One region of the Pelagibacterium mangrovi genome, then DNA from elsewhere that is predicted to be linked to it. Evidence: riboswitches for the same ligand, from Rfam matches in the RefSeq annotation. Region 1 holds a riboswitch; each other region holds the start of a gene.
The links. A riboswitch is a leader RNA that binds a small molecule or an ion and turns the genes downstream of it on or off. The one in region 1 is predicted to bind cobalamin.
Positions count from the first base shown of each region.

Region 2: linked by a shared signal. The riboswitch ahead of V4T21_RS05415 (LLM class flavin-dependent oxidoreductase) and the one ahead of cobW (cobalamin biosynthesis protein CobW) in region 1 are both predicted to bind cobalamin.
Region 3: linked by a shared signal. The riboswitch ahead of V4T21_RS07765 ((2Fe-2S) ferredoxin domain-containing protein) and the one ahead of cobW (cobalamin biosynthesis protein CobW) in region 1 are both predicted to bind cobalamin.

Region 1 covers NZ_JBAFXA010000012.1:43,730-45,990, reverse strand. The annotation lists gene cobN (cobaltochelatase subunit CobN) at 1-110, opposite strand, end outside; gene cobW (cobalamin biosynthesis protein CobW) at 117-1,172, opposite strand; cobalamin riboswitch at 1,242-1,467, opposite strand; gene V4T21_RS18255 (aldo/keto reductase) at 1,548-2,261, shown strand, end outside.
Region 2 covers NZ_JBAFXA010000003.1:60,885-63,145, reverse strand. The annotation lists gene V4T21_RS05420 (hypothetical protein) at 1-668, shown strand, start outside; cobalamin riboswitch at 714-918, shown strand; gene V4T21_RS05415 (LLM class flavin-dependent oxidoreductase) at 1,135-2,166, shown strand; gene V4T21_RS05410 (ABC transporter substrate-binding protein) at 2,163-2,261, shown strand, end outside.
Region 3 covers NZ_JBAFXA010000004.1:35,911-38,171, forward strand. The annotation lists gene V4T21_RS07760 (FecCD family ABC transporter permease) at 1-634, opposite strand, end outside; gene V4T21_RS07765 ((2Fe-2S) ferredoxin domain-containing protein) at 647-1,447, opposite strand; cobalamin riboswitch at 1,484-1,704, opposite strand; gene V4T21_RS07770 (ring-cleaving dioxygenase) at 2,002-2,261, opposite strand, start outside.

The DNA.
Region 1 (2,261 bases):
AGTTCGCTGTCGGCCGAGGAGGCGAATACGAACCGCCCCGGCGTCTGGGCGAGGTCGATGGCCTCGCCCTCCTGCTGGAGGGCTCCGGCTTGTGCGGCAAGAAGGTGCATGGCGCTTTACGCCGCCTCGGCGACCTTTTTCAAACGCGCTTCGATGGCGTCGCGGGCCAGCGGGCTTTCCCCGATCACCACGAGCCGCGTCACCTTCTCCTCGCCCTCGCGCCAATCCCTGTCGAAATAGGCATTGACCCGCGGCCCCACCGCCTGGATCGCCAGCCGGGCCCGCGCGCCGGGAATGGCGGCAAAGCCTTTCAGGCGCAGAACGTCATGGGTGGCGATGGTGTCGGCAATGGCGCTCAAAAGCTGATCGCGTCCCAGCCCCGACGGCAAGGTCACCGAAAAGGAATCGAAATCGTCGTGCTCATGGCCTTCTCCGCCAGGGTCCATCTCGTGATGACTTTCGCGCCCGGACAAATCGTCTTCCGAGCCGATGCCGAGCCCGAGCAGCGCCAGCGCATCCACATGCCCGTTGGCGGCGCGCACGATCGCCGTGCCCTTGCGCATATGCCCGCGCAGTTCGGCCTCCACGGCCTCGAGCGCGCGCTCGTCCACCAGATCGGTCTTGTTGAGCACGATCATGTCGGCGGCGACCAATTGATCCTCGAACAATTCGCCCAGGGGGGTATCGTGATCAAGCATCTCGTCGCTGCGCCGCTGCGCGTCCACCGCCGCTTCATTGGCCGCGAACCGCCCCTCGGCGAGCGCCGCCGCGTCGGCCACCGTCACGATGCCGTCGATGGTCACTTCCGCCTTGATCTCGGGCCAATTGAAGGCACGGATCAGCGGCTGGGGCAAAGCGAGGCCCGAAGTTTCGATGACGATATGGTCGGGCCGGTCGGGCCGGGCCAGGATGGCCTTCATGGTGGGGATGAAATCGTCGGCCACGGTGCAGCAGATGCAGCCATTGGCCAGTTCGATCATGTCCTCCTCGCGGCACGTCTCGTCGCCGCACCCGGCGAGCACGTCCTTGTCCACCCCGATGTCGCCGAATTCATTGATGATCAGCGCGATACGCTTGCCCTTGGCGTGGGCCAAAAGGTGACGCACCAGCGTGGTCTTTCCGGCGCCCAGGAACCCCGTGATAACGGTGGTCGGAATCTTGGTGTCAGTCATAATTTTTGCCTCGCAACGCGTCCACCCGACGCGGAAAATGAGTGATGCCCGAGGCTCCCTTTGGGAAAGCCTCGTCCGGATGTGCTGGCAGGTCTCCTGGCTCGCCGCTCGATCGGACGAACTCCCCTTCCCGGCCTTATGGCCAGTGGCGTTGCGGAGATCGTCCATCGCGACTTACAGTTGCGGGGGCAGCCACGGCATTGGCCCCGTCAAGGGTCGTCCGCACCGTGTTCCCTTTTGCTTCCCCATCCGACTCTCTTGCAACGAAAGGGGAACCAACACGGTTTAACCTCTGACACGCCCACCAAGTTCGAGTCAATTGCATCGCCGGGCGGGCGCGCCTATCAAACAGGCAAACGGGGAGAGACGACGACCATGAAGATGCGGCGGTTGGGCAAGACGGGTCTGTGGGTGTCGGAAATCGGGCTGGGCTGCTGGCAATTGGGCGGCGATTTCGGCCCCATGGAAGACACCGAAGCCTCCACGATCCTTGCCAACGCCGCCCGCCTGGGCGTCAATTTCTGGGACACCGCCGACGTTTATGGCAACGGGCTGTCCGAGCACCGCATCGGCACCTTCTACGGCAAGCCCGAAGACCTTGTCGTCGCCACCAAGGTCGGCCGCTCGGCTTCGCTCTATCCGGACAAATATACAAAGGGCGGCATCAAGGACAGTCTCGAAGAATCGGCGCGCCGGCTGCTGGTCGAAACCATCGATCTCGCCCAGCTCCATTGCGTCCCGCGTGAGGTGCTCGAAGCGGGCGAGATTTTCACCTGGATGAACGAGATCCAGGCCGAAGGGCTGATCAGGAATTGGGGGGCGAGCGTGGAAACCATCGCCGAAGCCGAAATCTGCCTCGAGCAGGAAGGGCTCTCCACCCTCCAGATCATTTTCAACATCTTCCGCCAGGATGCCGCCGATGGCCTGCTCGAGAAGGCCAGGGACAAGGATGTCGGCATCATCGTCCGCCTGCCGCTCGCTTCGGGGCTCCTGTCGGGCAAATACAGCGCCCAAACCGAATTCTCACCCAGCGACCACCGCAGCTACAACCGCGAAGGACAAGCCTTCTCGGTGGGCGAAACCTTTGGC
Region 2 (2,261 bases), on a different contig from region 1:
TACGCGCAAGCGTCATATTGGCCGCCGCAACGATCCCGTGGGCAGCCCCTCTTGTCGCCCAGGAAACTTCTTTTCCGGCCACGCTCGATGAAGCCTATACGGGAAGTCTCTCCGTCGACTTGTTCCCCGTCGATGGCGGATCGAGCATTTTTCGCGACTGGGGCAGCGCCGAGGTGATCTTTTCCCGGTTGGCCGATGGCACCGTGCAATTCACCACCACGGGCGAGATAGACGAGGAAAACGGCTTCGAAGTGTCCGTGATACTCACCGAACAAGCCGATGGCATCTGGCGTTCGCTCTCACCCGAAGGCATGGTCCAGCTCGACCCGGAGGGGAAACTCCTCTCTATTTCCCTCGATGGCGGGTTCGAACTGATCTGGACCGGGCAATTCGACGCCCAGGGTGGCGCCCTCACCTTCCGCAGGTTCCCCACCGACGCCGCCCCCGCCGAGGAGCGAGACTTCACGGCGATCTTTTCGCTCGATGTCGAACGTCCGCGGCCCGTGCCCCAGCCAGAACCCGAGCAAAAGCCTCAACCCGGCTCGGAAGACGAGGCGGCCTCGGATGGGAACGGCGATTGCGAAAGGATCGAATGGCGCTTGGTCAATCGCTGGAACCCCTGGGGCGGCGGCCTCAGCCTCGAACGCGAACCCTTCTGCGTCAATTGAGGTAGCAGAACCCATAGAGCATCTTGTCTGGCGGGAACCGTTGTGCAAGAAACATTGCGCTTCGGTTCCGCCATTGCGCGCGGATTAAAAGGGAACACGGTGCGGATTACCCATCAGGGGCCAAAACCGTGGCTGCCCTCGCAACTGTAAGCGGCGAGCGTTTCGCAATCATGCCACTGGCTTTGTCCGGGAAGGCAGCGAACGCGCCAGAGCCGCGAGCCAGGAGACCTGCCCAAGCACGATACCATGAAGCCGGACGAGGTGTTCCGGCAGGGGATAGATCATGACCGCGCCGCTCCCGTGTGCTTTTCACCGCATCCTTGCATCCCGTTTCCGGAAAGCGGGAATGTGCAGGCGCCATCTTTCCATTAAACGCTAGAATCGGACTCGGCGCTCTGCGGCGCGGCCTCCTGCCGCCGTTTGACGCCATCTCGTGGGTTCAGCCGGGCATGGGGAGCATCCATCCTTGAGAATTGATATCGCCGGCTTCACACGCGGCACCAAAACCCTCGACCACCGTGCCGTTCTGGATTTTTGCGCCAGAATGGACGCTCTGGGCTATGATGGCATCTGGTTCAACGAATTCCATTTCCAGCAGCCGCCCGATCCCTACCCGTCCACCCTACTTCTAGCCGCCGCAATCTTCGCGCGGACCGAACGCATCCGCGTCGGCACCTCGATCGTCGTCCTTCCGCTCTACCACCCCCTGCTCCTGGCCGAGCAGATCGCCCAGCTCCATTGGCAGAGCGGCGGACGGTTCGATCTCGGCATCGGGCGCGGCACGCATCCGACAACGCTTGAAGCTCTGGGCATATCGGCCGACAGCACCCGTGAGCGTTTCGTGCAGTCCTTCGCTCTCATGACATCGGCCTGGACCCAGCCGACCCTGATCCCCGCACAAAGCGTTTGGCCAAGCTCCTCATTTGCCGTTGGTCCTCTTCTGCCTCCCGGCCAGACCGTGCCCGTCTACGCCGCCGGTTCGACCGCCGAAACAATCGGCTTTTCGATAGATCACGGCTTGCCCCTCCTCCTCAGCCTCGAACCGCCCGAAGCCCGGCAGCTCGCAATCTATGACGAATTGACCGGCAACCGCTCTGGGCGCTACCCCGCCGATTTCTCCATCTCGCGCTATGTGACGATAGCGCCCTCGCGCGCCGCCGCCCTTAATGCCGTCGATGCGTTGCTGCCTCGGCTCTACGACCGCCGCAGGCGCTACGCCATCGCCCAAAACCGCCCTCTCGACACCATCAAGCCGATCGACCGCGATGTCTTTCTTAGCCACCAGATGATCGCCGGCAGCCCCGACGATTGCGTCGAACAGCTCGAGGCTCTCCGCCAGCAAACCGGCATCGACAGCATCCGCCTGATCTTCAATTGCAATGGCGAGGTCCCCGAGCCGGAGGCCGATGCCATGGCCACTCTTTTCGGCCGCGAAGCGCTCGGCGCGCTTCAGGCCCTTCCCTCTCTCACAACCCCACCCATCGAGGTCGTTTCATGATCGATACTCTCCGCCATCCGCTGGCCCAGGCAAGCGCGCTTACGCTCGCCCTGCTGGTCGCAGTTCCGGTTGCCGCCCAAGACACCGGCTTCCCC
Region 3 (2,261 bases), on a different contig from region 1:
CATGCCAGCTCACGTCGCGCACCGTACCGCGCGTGAACGAGGCAAGCCCCTGCAACCGCTCGGGATCGGCGTAATAGACCAGCACGTCGACCAAGGCGCCCGAAAGGAACCCGAACATCACCCCCACGATCAGCACGGTGGTCGGGTTTCCCACCCGGCGCGCGAAGGCCAGTGCAAGCACCAGCACCAGCCCCGCCCCCGCGACCGACGCCCCCGTCACCCCGAGCTGGCGCACGATGGTCAGTCCCGACAGCCAGCCGGTGGTCGACGTCCCCAAAATAACGATGGCCGCTCCCAGCACCGCGCCCGAACTCACGCCCAGAACGAAGGGATCGGCCAGCGGATTGCGGAACAGCGTCTGCATCAGCGCTCCGCCCACACCCAGCGCCGCGCCGGCAAATATCGCGGTAATGGCCTTGGGCAGCCGCGCATCCATCACGATGACGCGGTGAATGTCCCGGCTTCCTTCGCCGCCGAGCAAAATCTGCGTCACCTCGCTGATCGGGATAAACACCGTCCCGCGCGCAAGCAGGATCAGAAAGCCCAGCACGACCAGCGCGATGAACACTGAAAAGCTGATCACCACGCGGCTGGGCCGGACACGCGCCGGCATTGGCGCCGTCAAAGTCGACATCTGGTGCCCTCCCTATGCGATCGCTGGTTTGGCCGAGGCCGAAAAAAACAGATGCTCGGGCAGCGTCGTCTCCTCGACGATCACCGAGCGCACGAACCCCTCCACCGCTTCGCTATCGGGCAGCCGATACCATTCGCCACGCGGATAGACGGCGACCATCGGCCCCTTGTTGCAGGGAAACATGCAACCGGTGCGCGTCGTGAGGCATTTGCCCGATGCACCCTGTCGGCTGATTTCCGATTTCAACGCCACCACCAGCGATGCCGCATCGCGGTAGTGGCAGCGCGGCCCGGTGCAAACCAGGATATGGTGAGAAAAATCGGGCGGCGTTTCCCAGCCCGGCTTGCCCAGACTGGTCTTGGCCGTCGTCGCGGGTTGGGCCGTCTCGATATTGTCGAGCGCCGCAATCGCCATGCGCTCGAGCACATCGCTGGTTTCGAGCACTTCCCGCCCGATCGCAACGTCCAGATCGGCCCTGTCGGTTTTCTCCAGCCAGTGCCCCACCGCGCCCGGCAGCCAGGCGCGCATGGATTCGGCGAACGGCAGCCCGATCGGCTGGATCAGGATGCGCCGATGCCCTTGCGCGACAAGGCTATCGAGCGCGTCGGGCAGGCTCTCGGAGGCTCCCTCCAGCCGCACCAGCACCGAGGGCACGGCAATCGCCGCCTCCAGCCGCGCCGCCATGGCCTTGAAGCGCCCGGCACTCAGATTGGCCTGCGAGATGGCAAAGAGAACGGCGTCCGGTTGCAGCCCGTCGGCTCCCGGAACGGGACGGACAGGCGTAACGGGCCACTGCGGCGAGCGGATGGTCATCAAACAATACTCCCGCCGAGACACCTCGCTCGGCTCAAAGGTCGTGTTGTTGCGGCAGGTCTACTGGCTCCCGGCTCAAATGCCCGCCGCCGCCTTCCCAGCCCCATGGGGCCAGTGGCAGTTTGGCGACAGGCTCGCCGGTTACAGTTGCGAGGGCAGCCACGGATTTGGCCCCGATTGGGTCGTCCGTACCGTGTTCCCTTTTAATCCGATCCGCGTTCGTCATGCGGATCGAAACCGTAACGCGCACACAATGTCAGCTTGGCTAGCAACGCGCAAGCAGCCATCGAGGGCAGTCGAAATCGATGTGTGCCATGATTGTCTCTCCTCCATGCGAAGGCTGAAACCAAAACGGGGCCCGGGACTTAACGCCCGTTTCGGCCTCGCCGGTCAGCGATCGATAAAGGCAGTGTGCCGCAAGCGCCGGCGCAAAACCTGCACATTCTGTTCCAGTTTTCTGTATAAAACTTGCACAGCCAGTTCCAGTTTTCGCCCGCCCCACGACTCGAAAGAAAAAAGGCACGGACCGAAATCCGTGCCTTTGAAATCGCCCCTTACTGCGGGACCTTGATCGGCTCCAGCGGAGCCACGATCTCGGCCCGGCGATCCTCGAACCAGGGCGGCAGCATCAGGCTCTTGCCCAGCTCCTCGATCGGCTCGTCGGTGGCAAACCCGATATCGCAGGTGGCAAATTCGGTGAGCACGCCCCCGGGCGACCGGCAATAGACCGAGTGGAAGTAGTTGCGGTCCTTCTGCTCGGAGGAGTCGGTGTAGCCAAGGCCTTCCAGCCAATCCTTGAGCTGCTTCTGGGTGT